One region of the Pseudomonas sp. GL_139_B genome, then DNA from elsewhere that is predicted to be linked to it. Evidence: predicted binding sites of a transcription regulator. Region 1 holds the regulator's gene; the other holds the start of a gene.

Evidence for each region. The regulator sigma-54, encoded in region 1, starts transcription at its own class of promoters, with help from an activator protein. The targets are predictions, from matches to a motif close to ANTGGCATNNANNTTGCTNT.
Region 2: AC3ISI_RS21220 (flagellar basal body rod protein FlgF) is a predicted target of sigma-54. The motif match lies at 2,023-2,042, and genes of this name have one in related genera.

What each region holds. Positions count from the first base shown of each region.
Region 1 is NZ_CM174403.1:936,545-943,815, forward strand. It holds gene rapZ (RNase adapter RapZ) at 1-395, opposite strand, end outside; gene ptsN (PTS IIA-like nitrogen regulatory protein PtsN) at 398-862, opposite strand; gene hpf (ribosome hibernation-promoting factor, HPF/YfiA family) at 875-1,183, opposite strand; gene AC3ISI_RS04100 (RNA polymerase factor sigma-54) at 1,258-2,751, opposite strand; gene lptB (LPS export ABC transporter ATP-binding protein) at 2,936-3,661, opposite strand; gene lptA (lipopolysaccharide transport periplasmic protein LptA) at 3,661-4,209, opposite strand; gene lptC (LPS export ABC transporter periplasmic protein LptC) at 4,196-4,768, opposite strand; gene AC3ISI_RS04120 (KdsC family phosphatase) at 4,776-5,300, opposite strand; gene AC3ISI_RS04125 (KpsF/GutQ family sugar-phosphate isomerase) at 5,300-6,274, opposite strand; gene AC3ISI_RS04130 (ATP-binding cassette domain-containing protein) at 6,551-7,271, shown strand, end outside.
Region 2 is NZ_CM174403.1:4,636,636-4,643,906, forward strand. It holds gene flgH (flagellar basal body L-ring protein FlgH) at 1-344, opposite strand, end outside; gene flgG (flagellar basal-body rod protein FlgG) at 397-1,182, opposite strand; gene AC3ISI_RS21220 (flagellar basal body rod protein FlgF) at 1,228-1,968, opposite strand; gene AC3ISI_RS21225 (cytochrome c3 family protein) at 2,180-2,776, opposite strand; gene AC3ISI_RS21230 (nitrate reductase cytochrome c-type subunit) at 2,786-3,277, opposite strand; gene napA (nitrate reductase catalytic subunit NapA) at 3,289-5,793, opposite strand; gene AC3ISI_RS21240 (chaperone NapD) at 5,784-6,050, opposite strand; gene AC3ISI_RS21245 (periplasmic nitrate reductase, NapE protein) at 6,091-6,258, opposite strand; gene AC3ISI_RS21250 (sigma-54-dependent transcriptional regulator) at 6,422-7,271, opposite strand, start outside.

The DNA.
Region 1 (7,271 bases):
GCGATCGGCCCCAGCAGAGTGCTTTCATCCTCGATTGCCTCAGCCAATGAACGGTTGGCGGTGCTCAGCGGGTGACGACGGCGGGTTTCGGAAAAGCGCTTGAGCAGGGTTTCTTCATCGGCATCCAGGTACAGCACATCGCACTTGATGTGCCGGCCGCGGACTTCTTCCAGCAGTTCGGGAAAACGCGAAAGGTGGCTCGGCAGGTTACGCGCGTCGATGGATACAGCGACCAGCGGTTGTAGCAATTCGGTATGAATCAAGGCGCCTTCCGCCAGTTCCGGCAGCAGGCCGGCGGGCAGGTTGTCGATGCAGTAGTAGCCGTTGTCCTCGAGAACATCGAGGACGGTGCTTTTACCTGAGCCGGAGCGGCCGCTGACGATGATCAAACGCATGATTACTGACCGTTTTGCTCGTCCAGGACAACCTGATACAAGGCTTCGTTGCTTGGGGCGCTGCGAAGACGATCACGGACTTCCTTGCGATCGAGCATGCTGGCGATCTGGCGGAGCAGTTCCAGGTGTGCATCGGTAGCTGCTTGCGGGACCAGCAGTACGAACAGCAGGTCAACCGGAGCGCCGTCGATGGCGTCGAAATCAATGGGGGCGTCGAGGTGCATCAAGGCGCTGATGGGCGACTCGCAACCTTTAAGGCGACAGTGGGGGATGGCGATGCCGTTGCCAAAACCGGTCGAGCCGAGCTTTTCACGGGCAATCAAAGCCTCGAAGACATCTTGCATCTCCAGATCCGGCACTTCCCGGGCGATCAGGTTGGCAATTTGCTCAAGGGCTTTCTTTTTACTGCCGCCCGGCACGTTCACAAGGGAACGGCCGGGGGTCAGGATGTTTTCAAGTCGGATCATGGGTTGGGAGTGTTAACGACCGGTCGCACCCTGGAGGAGGCTCTGGGTCTTTTCCTTATGCTTTTTGAGTTGTTTATCGAGCTTGTCGGTCAGCGAGTCGATCGCCGCGTACATATCGGTATGTTCCGCGTTTGCGACCACTTCATTGCCGGGAATATGCAGGGTGGCTTCGATTTTCTGCTTCAGCTTCTCGACCGTCATCGTGACCTGCACGTTGGTGATCTTGTCGAAATGCCGCTCTAATCGTTCGAGTTTTTCGCCGATGTAGGTGCGCAGGGGTTCGGTCACTTCCAGTTGGTGTCCACTGATGTTGACTTGCATACAGCTTCTCCTTCGTTGCCAGTGCATAAAGCGGTAGATCAGATGATCTACCACTGGAACGCTGTGGCGTGGCTCTACATCAACCGCTTGCGTTCGCTCGAAGGCGCGATCCCGAGGGACTCGCGGTACTTGGCGACGGTGCGGCGAGCCACCTGAATGCCTTGTGCCTCCAGTAAACCAGCGATCTTGCTGTCACTCAACGGCTTTTTCTGATTTTCCGCGGCAACCAGCTTTTTGATGATCGCGCGGATCGCTGTGGACGAGCATTCACCGCCTTCGGAGGTGCTGACGTGGCTGGAGAAAAAGTATTTCAGCTCATAAATACCCCGTGGGGTATGCATGAATTTTTGCGTGGTGACCCGTGAAATTGTCGATTCGTGCATGCCCACTGCTTCGGCAATGTCATGCAGGACCAGCGGTTTCATGGCTTCGTCGCCGTATTCCAGGAAGCCACGCTGATGCTCGACGATCTGGGTGGCGACTTTCATCAGGGTTTCGTTACGGCTTTGCAGGCTCTTGATGAACCAGCGGGCCTCTTGCAACTGATTGCGCATGAAGGTGTTGTCGGCGCTGGTATCAGCGCGCCGGACAAACCCGGCGTATTGGGCGTTGACCCGCAGTCGTGGCACCGACTCCTGATTCAGTTCCACCAGCCAGCGTTCGTTGTCCTTGCGCACGATAACGTCGGGAACGACGTACTCGGCTTCGCTGGATTCGATCTGCGAGCCGGGGCGCGGGTTGAGGCTCTGGACCAGTTCGATGACCTGGCGCAGTTCATCTTCCTTGATCTTCATCCGGCGCATCAGCTGAGAGTAGTCGCGGCTGCCGAGCAGATCGATGTAGTCGCTGACCAGGCGCTTGGCTTCGGCGAGCCAAGGCGTCTTGGCTGGCAATTGGCGCAATTGCAGTAGCAAGCATTCGCCCAGGTTGCGAGCGCCGATACCGGCCGGCTCGAATTGCTGGATGCGGTGCAGGACGGCTTCGATTTCGTCCAGTTCGATGTCCAGTTCCGGATCGAAGGCCTCGAGGATTTCCTCGAGGGTTTCATCCAGATAGCCCTGATTGTTGATGCAGTCGATCAGGGTCACGGCGATCAGGCGATCGGTGTCGGACATCGGCGCCAGATTCAGTTGCCACAACAGGTGGCTTTGCAGGCTCTCACCGGCCGATGTGCGAGTGGTGAAATCCCATTCGTCGTCATCGTTGCTCGGCAGGCTGCTGGCGCTGGTCTGGTAAACGTCTTCCCATGCGGTATCAACCGGCAGTTCATTGGGAATGCGCTCGTTCCAGTCACCTTCCTCGAGGTTGTCAACCGTGGGAGCGGTTTCCTGGTAGGAGGGCTCTTGAATGTCGGCGTTGGGTTGTTGCTCGGCTTTGTCGGCCAAGGGGTCGGCGTTGTCGAAGTCGTCGCCATCTTCCTGGCGTTCGAGCATCGGATTGGACTCCAGGGCCTCCTGGATTTCCTGTTGCAGGTCCAGGGTCGACAATTGGAGCAGGCGGATGGCCTGTTGCAGCTGCGGTGTCATCGTCAGCTGCTGGCCCATTCTCAAGACTAGCGATGGTTTCATGGCAGGGGCTTAACACCTTATTCGCCGGCGCGCATGCGCCATCCACTACAGGGCGCCGGAGCGCCAAACATAAGCAAATTATATGCCCGAAACTGCAGCGTTTGCCTAGAGCGCTGTAACAATAAAAAAATGTTGATTTTTTATCGAGACAAGCGCCCGAGAGAACAGTCAGACACCTCAACGCTTACAGGCGGAACTCATGGCCCAAATAGACTTCTTTAACCAGATCGTTGGCCAGGATAGTGGCGGAATCGCCTTCAGCGATCAGCTGACCATCGTTGACGATGTAGGCGGTTTCGCAGATATCCAGGGTTTCACGGACGTTGTGGTCAGTGATCAGCACGCCAATGCCCTTGGCCTTGAGGTGGTAGATGATCTGTTTGATGTCGCCTACCGAAATCGGGTCCACGCCGGCGAATGGTTCGTCGAGCAGGATGAATTTCGGGTTGGTAGCCAATGCCCGGGCGATTTCCACGCGACGGCGTTCACCACCTGACAGGCTCATGCCGAGGTTGTCGCGGATGTGGCTGATGTGGAATTCCTGCAGCAAGCTTTCCAGCTCTTTGCGACGCCCTGCCTTGTCGAGTTCCTTGCGGGTCTCGAGGATCGCCATGATGTTGTCGGCGACCGAGAGTTTGCGGAAGATCGACGCTTCTTGCGGCAGATAGCCGATACCGGCCTTTGCACGACCGTGCATTGGCTGGTGGCTGACATCCAGATCGTCGATCAGCACACGGCCCTGATCGGCCTGAACCAGGCCGACAATCATGTAGAAGCAGGTGGTCTTGCCGGCGCCGTTAGGACCCAGCAGACCGACGATTTGACCGCTGTCGATCGACAGGCTGACGTCACGCACGACCTGGCGGCTCTTGTAGCTCTTGGCCAGATGCTGAGCTTTCAGAGTTGCCATTACGGGGCCTTTTGCTCGTCGGTTTTCTTCTTCGGCTGGATCACCATGTCGATACGCGGACGCGATTCGGTCACCTTGCTGCCGGTAGCGCGACCGGCGCTGGCAAGCTTTTTGTCGGTGTCGTAGACGATTTTCTCGCCTTGGGTGATGTTGTTGTCCTTGTCGATAACCTTTGCCTTGTCGATCAGTACGACGCGATTTTTCGCGGCGAGGTACTGGATGGTCACACCCCAGCCCTGGACAGGCTTGGGGTCGCCTGCGGTTTGCAGTTGCTCGAAGTAGGCCAGATTGCCCACCGAGGTCACCACGTCGATGTCACCCGCCGGGGTGCGCGTCATGGTCACTTTATTGCCGGTAACCTTCATCGAACCCTGGGTGATGATCACGTCGCCCGTATAGGTGGCAACGCCGTTCTTGTCGTCCAGCTGGGCGTCGTCGGCTTGTATGCGGATAGGCTGGTCTTGATCGTTCGGCAGAGCCCAGGCGCTCACGCTTCCCAGTGCTGCGCCCAGACTGAGCAAAATAGGGAGGGTTTTAACGAGCCTCATACTGTCCTCTTACGTTAGATAGCAGGTGTATCCTGCTTTCTTTCAAGTACGCTTTCATTCCGATGCCTGTCGATACACCGCCAGCGCCGTCGATACTAACGGGTTGATCGGTCTGCGCATATTGCTGCTGCGGGAACACAGTCATACGGGTGGTGGTAATCAGGGTCCTGCGGTTTTTCTCGTCAAAACGGGTGATGCGCACCGAGTCGATCAACTCGACCTGGGTGCCGTCCGGGTTGACTTCCCCGTGCTCGCTCTGGACGTGCCAGGGAAACTCGGTGCCGCGAAACATGTTCAGGTCCGGATTGGTCAGCAATGTGACCTCTGACGCCTTCAGGTGTTCGACCTTGTCGGACGTCATTTCGTACTGCAATTTGCCGTCCGGCAGAAACTGCACGCTGTGAGCATTGGTCGCGTAATAGTCGATCGCGCTTTCATCGACCTTGACCACAGTTTTGTCGAGGAAGCGTTCCGGGCTGATGTTCCAGTAGCCGACCGCAGCGAACAGCGCGGCGATGCAGCTGAATAGCAGGATGTTACGAAACTTTTTGCTCAGCATAATGGGCTCACAGATACGCAGCGTTGGCCGCATCAAGGCGGCCCTGGGCGCGCAGGATCAATTCGCAGAATTCACGAGCGGCACCCTCGCCGCCCCGGGCAACGGTAATGCCATGAGCATTTTCACGCACGAAGCTGGCGGCGTTGGCTACCGCCATGCCCAAGCCGACGCGGCGAATCACCGGCAGGTCCGGCAGGTCGTCACCCAGGTAGGCCACTTGTTCATAGCTTAGGTTGAGTTGAGCCAGAAGCTCGTCCAGCACTACCAGTTTGTCTTCCCGCCCCTGATAAAGGTGGGGAATGCCGAGGTTTTTCGCTCGCCGTTCGACCACCGGGGTTTTGCGGCCGCTGATGATTGCGGTCTGCACGCCCGCTGCCATCAGCATCTTGATGCCTTGGCCGTCGAGCGTATTGAATGTCTTGAATTCACTGCCGTCTTCGAGAAAGTACAGGCGCCCGTCGGTCAGCACGCCATCGACGTCGAACACCGCGAGTTTGATCTGTTGGCCGCGTTGCAGCAGGTCCGTGTTCATTACATTACTCCTGCACGCAGTAAATCGTGCATGTTCAAGGCGCCGACCGGACGGTCTTCGCTGTCGACCACGACCAGGGCGTTGATTTTGTGGTCTTCCATGATTTTCAAGGCCTCGGCAGCGAGCATTTCGGCGCGGGCGGTCTTGCCATGAGCTGTCATGACCTGTTCGATGGTGGCGCTATGGATGTCGATGCTGCGATCCAGTGTGCGACGCAAATCACCGTCGGTGAAGATCCCGGCCAGTTTGCCATCAGCCTCCAAAATGACGGTCATTCCCAGGCCCTTGCGGGTCATTTCCATCAATGCGTCTTTTAGCAGGGTACCGCGCTGAACCTGTGGCAAATCTTGCCCGGCGTGCATGACATTCTCCACTTTCAACAGCAGGCGTCGGCCAAGCGCGCCACCGGGGTGGGAAAAGGCGAAGTCTTCAGCGGTAAAGCCACGAGCTTCCAGTAGTGCGACGGCCAGGGCATCACCCATCACCAGGGCGGCCGTGGTGGAGGAGGTGGGTGCCAGGTTCAGCGGGCAGGCCTCGTGTTCGACATGAACGTTGAGGTTGACCTCGGCGGCCTTGGCCAACGGGGAATCCGGGTTGCCCGTCACGCTGATCAATTGAATGCCCAGGCGCTTGATCAGGGGTAGCAAGGTCAGGATTTCATTGGTGGAGCCGGAGTTCGACAGGGCCAGGATAATGTCATCCCGCGTGATCATGCCCATGTCGCCGTGGCTGGCTTCGGCCGGGTGGACGAAAAAAGCCGTGGTGCCAGTGCTTGCCAGGGTCGCGGCGATCTTGTTGCCGATGTGTCCTGATTTACCCATGCCGACCACCACCACGCGGCCTTTGCTGGCCAGAATCATCTCGCAAGCGCGTACGAAATCTGCGTCGATGTGGGGCAGCAAGCCTTCTACGGCTTCGAGTTCGAGGCGCAGGGTGCGTTGTGCTGATTGAATCAGGTCACTGGATTGGCTCATGTCGGAAATCGTATAGCCTGATGAAGGGCCGCGATTATAGCGGTAATGATCAAAACCCTCACGCAAGTTCGTTACGCTTTGTCATTCTCGATGACGCAATCCCCTCTAAACGAGGCTTTTTGCCGATGATGTTACTGAAGATGTGCTGGCTTTGGCCTTGGGCGCTGGGCCTTTGCAGTGATATAGTTCGCGGCCAGTTCGGCCTGCCCGGGGAGGTATGTGCTTTCGTCAGAGAGTCAGGCGTCCGAGTGAGAGGCTGCATCGCAAGGAGTTTAGATGAGTGCCGATAACGCCTACGCGGTCGAGCTGAAGGGACTGTCCTTCAAGCGCGGTACGCGCAGCATTTTCAATAACGTCGATATCCGTATCCCACGCGGCAAGGTCACCGGCATCATGGGGCCTTCTGGGTGTGGCAAAACCACGCTGTTGCGATTGATGGGCGCACAATTGCGTCCAACAAAGGGCGAAGTCTGGGTCAACGGCCAGAACCTGCCGAAGTTGTCGCGCAGTGATCTGTTCGATGCGCGCAAGCACATGGGGGTGCTGTTTCAGAGCGGCGCCCTGTTTACCGATCTCGATGTGTTCGAGAACGTCGCCTTCCCGCTGCGCGTTCATACCGAGCTGCCGGAAGAAATGATCCGTGACATCGTCCTGCTTAAATTGCAGGCCGTGGGCTTGCGTGGCGCCATCGACCTGATGCCTGACGAATTGTCCGGTGGCATGAAGCGTCGTGTAGCGCTGGCCCGGGCGATTGCCCTCGATCCTCAGATTCTCATGTACGATGAGCCCTTTGTCGGCCAGGACCCCATCGCCATGGGCGTGCTGGTGCGCCTGATCCGCCTGCTCAACGATGCGCTGGGCATCACTAGCATCGTGGTCTCCCACGATCTGGCTGAAACCGCGAGTATCGCCGACTACATCTATGTCGTCGGTGAAGGTCAGGTATTGGGGCAGGGGACTCCCGAGGAATTGATGAGCTCGCAGGAGCCACGGATCC
Region 2 (7,271 bases), 2.7 Mb from region 1:
CTGCCGAACGGGTTATTGGTATTGGGCGTGGAGCCGAACAGCGAGGTCAGACCGATGTTGGTCTTGCTGGTCTTGTCAATTTGCGAGTTGGCGTTTTTGCTGGCCTGGGTCTTCTCGTTCAGGGTAATGGTGATGATGTCACCCACCCGGAACGCCTTGCGATCGGAGTACAGGTTCTGTTCAAAACCGGCCTGGTAAATCGAGCCATTGTTCGCGGCAGCCGGCAACGGCGTACGCGGCAACACCGGCGCGTAATAAGGGTCATTTGGCTTGGGCGTCACAGGGACGCAGCCCGCGAGCACAACAGCCCCACTCAGTGCCAGAACAGATACAAAGCGATTCATGACCCTACCTCACGGTGTTGCAGGCGACCTCATGGCCGCCTCATAGACTTGATTACAGATTCTGCGTTACGAACGAGAGCATCTGGTCGGCGGTGGAGATCACCTTGGAGTTCATTTCGTATGCGCGCTGAGTGGTGATCATGTTGACCATCTCCTCAACGGTGCTGACGTTGGAAGTTTCCAGGGTGTTCTGTAGCGTGGTGCCCAAACCGTTCAGGCCCGGTGTACCGACTTGCGGTGCGCCGCTGGCAGCGGTTTCCAGGAACAGGTTGTTACCCACGGCTTGCAGGCCGGCCGGGTTGATGAAGTCAGCGGTTTGCAAGTTGCCGATCACCTGGCTGGCCGGGTTACCCGGAACAGTGATAGACACCGTGCCGTCGCGACCGACCGTGAAGGTCTGTGCGTTGTTCGGAATCACGATGGCCGGCTCCAGGGCGAAGCCACTGGCATTCACGATCTGACCGTTGGAATCGAGGTGAAACGTACCGTCACGGGTATACGACGTGGTGCCGTCCGGCTGCAGAATCTGGAAGAAACCACGCCCGTCGACAGCCAGGTCAAGCGGCTGTTCAGTGGTTTGCAGGCTGCCAGCGGTGAAGTTTTTCTGGGTGCCGACGATGCGCACACCTGTACCCACTTGCAGACCCGACGGCAGCTCACTGTCCTGGGTCGACTGGGCACCTGGCTGGCGTTTGATCTGATAGAGCAAGTCCTGGAACTCGGCACGATCACGCTTGAAACCCGTGGTCGACACGTTGGCCAGGTTGTTGGAAATGGTGGTCAGGTTAGTGTCCTGGGCGGACAAACCTGTTTTGGCAACCCATAGAGCCGGAAGCATTCGATTCTCCTCGTGCGCCTGTTTTACGGCGCGACGTTCTGATAATTAGCTGATCTGCAAGACCCGAGCCATGGCCTGGTCATCGTCTTTGGCGGTGTTCATCATCTTGATGTGCAGCTCGAATTGCTTCGACAAAGCCAGCACCGAGGTCATTTCTTCCACGGCGTTGACGTTGCTCGACTCCAGGAACCCGGACACCAGTTTGACGCCGGAATCGGCTTGCGCCGGCTTGCCGTCCTTGGTGTGGATCGAACCATCCAGGCCTTTGGTCATGTTCTTCAGGTCAGGGTTGACCAGCTTGATGCGGTCGACTTGCGCCATCACGCGCGGGCCTTCGCCCATCGCACGGATGCTGATGGTGCCGTCCTCACCCACTTCGATTTGCTGCTCGGGCGGCACGGCAATCGGCCCGCCATTGCCCATCACCGGCATACCGTTGCCGGCACGCAGCACGCCCAAGGCGTCCACGTTGAGGCTGCCGGTGCGCACGTAGCTTTCAGCGCCATCGGGGTTCTGCACGGCGATCCAGCCGTTGCCTTGCACCGCGACGTCGAGATCGCGGCCGGTTTCAACCAGCGAGCCAGGGGAGAAGTCGGTGGCCGGTCGCTCGGTCATGGCAAACGCACGCGCCGGAAAGCTGTCACCAAACACCGGCATCGAACGGGCCTGTTCCAGGTCCTTCTGAAAACCGTTGGTGGAGATGTTTGCCAGGTTGTTGGCATGAGCCTTCTGCGCCAGTGCATTCTGGCTGGCGCCGGTCATTGCCACATAAAGGTACTTGTCCACACTCTTTCCTCTGCATGCCGGACGTTTGCCGCCCACCGCTGTACTGCTGAGCGTCAAGCAATTTGCAGACCAACTTGCACACAGAGGCTTAAAGCCCTTGAAACACTGGGTTTGAGAGTTGTCGCAGAGGAATGAAGGAGTGTGTCAAAGTCGAAAAACCGGCGCGGTTATGCCGGTTGACGGCAACACGGTGGAGACCTGGCCGGATCGGCTACCAGCCTTTGACCCCGCTCATGTCAGGCAGTTTGTGGGCAATGCCCTTATGACAGTCGATACAGGTTGCCTGACCGCTGGCCAGTGACGTGGAGTGCATATTGGCGGCGCGTTTACTCTGACGGGTAAAGTCCATGAATTCGAAGTTATGGCAATTGCGACACTCTCTGGAGTCGTTTGCCTTGAGCCGTCCCCACTCGTGTTCGGCCAGTTCACGCCGCATATCGAGAAACTTTTCGCGGGTGTCGATCGTTCCAAACACCTTTCCCCACACTTCTTTGGAAGCCTGCATCTTGCGGGCAATCTTGTGCGTCCACTCATGCGGAACGTGACAGTCCGGGCAGGTGGCTCGTACGCCAGAGCGATTGGTGTAGTGAATGGTGTCTTGCAACTCGACAAAAACGTTGTCGCGCATTTCATGGCAGGAAATGCAGAACTTCTCGGTATTGGTCGCTTCCAGCGCGGTGTTGAACCCACCCCAGAAAATCACCCCGGCGATGAACCCGCCGAGCGTCAGAAAGCCCAGGCTGTAATGCACGCTGGGGCGACGCAGAATTCCCCAATAGTCTTTGAGCAGCGCTCGCAAGAATTTCATGGCCTCTCCTTAAGGTTTCTGCTGGCCGTTGATTTCGTCTTGCAGCACCTGGTCAATGTTCTTGAAGTTGTTGCCCACCAGAGGCTTAACGTCTTTCTGTGGCACGTGACACTGAGTGCAGAAATAGCGACGCGGCGATACAGCAGCCAACGCCTGACCATCACGGTCCATGTAGTGGGTGATACTGATCATCGGCGCCTGAGTGCGTGCGCTATTGGCACGGCTGTGACAAGACAGGCACTTATTACTGTTCTTGTCGATCTGATAGCCCCGAATACTGTGCGGGATGGTGGGCGGCTGTTCGGGATAATTGCGCTCGCGTTTGATGTCCTTGTTCTCGTCATCAACCATCGGCGGTGCCACAAACTCCTGGGTCAAGGTTCCTCCGGGTCGCCGACCATCCGGCGCAGGAGCATCCAGCGGATAACCGGGCTGCGCCGCGAATGCCGCTGGCATCCACAGCAACAGAGCGGCAAGCAAAGACAGCGAATGACTCTTCATCTGAGCGCTCCTTATGCCGTCTTGATCAACTCAACCCTGATCGCACATTTTTTATAATCAGTCTGCTTGGAGATGGGGTCCGTCGCATCGAGTGTGACCTTGTTGATCAGCTTGTTGGCATCGAAGAACGGTACAAAGACCAAGCCCTGTGGTGGCTTATTGCGCCCTCGGGTTTCGATGCGCGCTCGCATTTCACCGCGTCGACTGATCAGCTTCACTTCGCTGCCTCGACGGGCATTCAAGGCTTTGGCATCGGCCGGGTGCATGTAGACCAATGCGTCGGGCACCGCCTTATAAAGCTCTTCGACTCGCTGAGTCATGGACCCGGTGTGCCAGTGCTCAAGCACCCGGCCGGTACTCAACCAGAATGGAAAGTCCGCGTCGGGGGATTCCGCAGGGGGCTCGTAGGGCAGCGCGAAGATGATCGCCTTCTTGTCGGGATAGCCGTAGAACTGCACACCGCTGCCCTTCTCAACGTAGGGGTCATACCCTTCCCGGAAACGCCAGCGTGTTTCCTTGCCCTCGACGACGGGCCATCGCAACCCACGTTCGGTGTGGTAAAGATCAAACGGGGCGAGGTCATGACCATGGCCACGGCCAAATTGGGCATATTCTTCGAACAAGCCTTTTTGCAGGTAAAAACCAAAATCCCGGGCCTCGTCGTTTTGATAGCCCGCCGCCATCTGATCAAGCGGAAATTGATCGACCTGACCATTCTTGAACAACACCTCGTACAAGGTTTTGCCCTTGTATTGCGGTGAGGCAGACAACAACGCCTCGGACCACACCTCATCGGTTTTAAAGCGCTTGGAAAACTCGACCAGTTGCCAGAGATCAGACTTGGCATCACCCGGTGCCGAGACCAATTGATGCCAGAACTGAGTGCGTCGCTCCGCGTTGCCGTAAGCCCCCTCTTTCTCGACCCACATCGCGGTGGGCAGAATCAGATCGGCCGCCTGGGCCGAGACGGTGGGATACACATCCGAGACCACCACAAAGTTCTCGGGGTTGCGCCACCCCGGCAACACTTCCTGCATGATGTTGGGGCCGGCCTGCATGTTGTTGCTGGCCATCGTCCAATACACATTGAGCACGCCGTCCTTGAGCATCCGGCTCTGCTGCACGGCGTGAAACCCGACTTTTTCATTGATGGTGCCTGGCGGCAATTTCCAGATTTTCTCTGCCGTGGCACGATGCGCCGGGTTGGTAACCACCAGGTCGGCAGGCAAGCGATGGGAGAACGTTCCCACTTCCCGCGCAGTCCCACAGGCCGAAGGCTGGCCCGTCAGGGAGAAAGGGCTATTGCCCGGCTCGCTGATTTTCCCGGTCAGCAGGTGGATGTTGTAGATCAGGTTATTCGCCCAGACGCCCCGCGTGTGCTGGTTAAAGCCCATGGTCCAGAACGAGACCACCTTGCGCTTCGGGTCGGCATACAGCTCAGCCAAGGCCTTGAGTTGCTCGGCCGGCACGCCGGTTTCCTTGGCGGTACGCTCAAGGGAGTAAGGTTTTACGAAAGCCGCGAATTGCTCAAAGTCGATGTCACTCCAGGTGTTCGCCTTGGCCGCATTACGGGCCTTCATCTCCAGCGGATTATCGGAGCGCAGGCCATAGCCGATGTCATCCGTACCTTTGGCAAACCTGGTGTGCTTGCTGACAAAATCTTTGTTAACCGAACCGCTTTCAATGATGTGGTTGGCAATGTAATTGAGGATAAACAGGTCCGTCTGGGGCTTGAACACCATGGGAATGTCGGCCAACTCAAAACTGCGATGTTCGAACGTCGACAGTACTGCAACTTTGACGTTGGGCTGACTTAATCGGCGATCCGCCACCCGACTCCAAAGAATCGGGTGCATCTCCGCCATATTTGACCCCCACAGTACGAACGCATCGGTAACTTCAATATCGTCATAACACCCCATCGGCTCATCCATACCAAACGTCCGCATAAAGCCCATGACCGCAGAGGCCATGCAATGACGCGCATTGGGGTCAATGTTATTGGAGCGAAAACCCGCCTTCATCAACTTGTTGGCCGCATACCCTTCCCAGACGGTCCACTGACCTGATCCGAACATGGCGATTGACTCGGCCCCCTTGTTTTTTATCGCCTCCTTAAACTTCAACTCCATCACATCAAACGCTTGATCCCAGGACACCGGTTGAAACTCGCCTTGCTTGTCATACTGCCCGTTGGTCATGCGCAACAGCGGCTGAGTCAGGCGATCAACGCCGTACATGATTTTCGATAAAAAATAGCCTTTGACGCAGTTCAACCCGCGATTGACCTCGGATTTCACATCACCGGAAGTGGCGACTACCCGATTGTCCTTGGTCGCGACCATGACGCTGCACCCGGTCCCGCAAAAACGGCAAGGCGCCTTATTCCAATCCAGAGCTACCCTGTCTTCTTCGGTGATCAGGTTGCTGGCAGATGTAAACACCGGGAGCCCCGCTGCAGCCGCAGCGATCCCGGCAGCCTGGGCTTTGACAAACTCGCGTCGAGTCATTGGCATGTGCTTTCTCCCGTCACATCGAGAATCTCGTGATAAACGAGGGCGGCATTGAGCACGCCCGGCAAGCCGTTGATCTCACTGATGCGCTGGGAAATTTCGGTTTCTTTTTCCATCTCCAGCACAACCACCAGTTTGCCGATGGGACTTTCCTGATGCAGCTCAACGCCCTTGAGCAAGCGCAAGTTGGCTTTCACCGCCTCGAACAACTCGGGACGGGCAAGCACCACCAGACTGGCAATATGCAGCGTCTTTTCCATGACCCGTACTCCCCGTCTTTTTGCTAAAGATGGACAACGATCAGTGAAGTGAACCAGGAGGGCCGAGCAACATTTGCAGAAACCAGACAAAGAATCCGTAACCACCCACTATCGCCACCGATAGCAATGGAAAAAGAACGACAATCAGAAAAAAGAACAGACGCGTTTCTTTGCGCGCTTGCTGGGTAGAGTCATCCGTTGATGGCATGGTTATCGCTCCTGCCAAACTTTGAGTTGAGCCTAGATGGCGCGCTTGGCAAAAACCATGATTCAGATCAACGGCGTGGTGGTAGCGCTTCAATTAACATTTCGAAGCGCTAGAGAATGGCTAACAACAACTAACCATTCTTGTTTTTCAGCACTGGATGACGTCAACGCTCAATTTTGCCAATTTCATAGTCACGTAACTTATTGGCAATAGTGGTGTGAGAGACCCCTAGGCGCTTACCCAGCAGCCGACTGCTGGAATGCTCGGAGTACAACCGCTCCAACACCGCTTTCTCGAAACGACCGACAATCTCGTCAAGCCCGCCCTCAAGCGAAAAATCGCCAAGCGGCTGACGCACACCGTAATCCGGCAGACGAATGTGTTCAGCCTTGACTGTCCCGCCTTCACACAATGAAACCGCCTGGAACAACACGTTTTCCAATTGCCGGACATTGCCCGGCCAATGGTAATGACTGAGCCGCTCCATCGCGGCCGGCGCCAATTTCGGCAGTGGGCAACCGATTTGCCGACTGGCCTGATCGAGGAAGTGCTCCACCAACGGCGTCAAACCATCGAGGCACTCACGCAGCGGCGGAATGTGCAGCGAAAGCACGTTTAATCGGTGATACAGATCCTGTCGAAACTCGCCCCGCGCGCACAGCTCCGACAAATCCACCTGGGTTGCGCAGATTACCCGCACATCCAGATAAACCTCTTCATCGCTACCCACACGCCGGAAGCAACCGTCCTGCAGGAAGCGCAGCAATTTCACTTGCAAGCGCGGGCTCATTTCGCCCACGCCATCGAGAAACAGCGTACCGCCCGCCGTCAGCTCCAGCAGCCCAAGCTTGCCTTCGGCACGCGCGCCTTCGAAGGCGCCGGGGCCGTAGCCAAACAATTCGGTCTCGGCCATCGACTCCGGCAAACCGGCGCAATTGAGCGCCATTAATGGAGATTGCCCGCGTGGGCTGGCCAGGTGACAGGCGCGCGCCAACAACTCTTTGCCTGTGCCG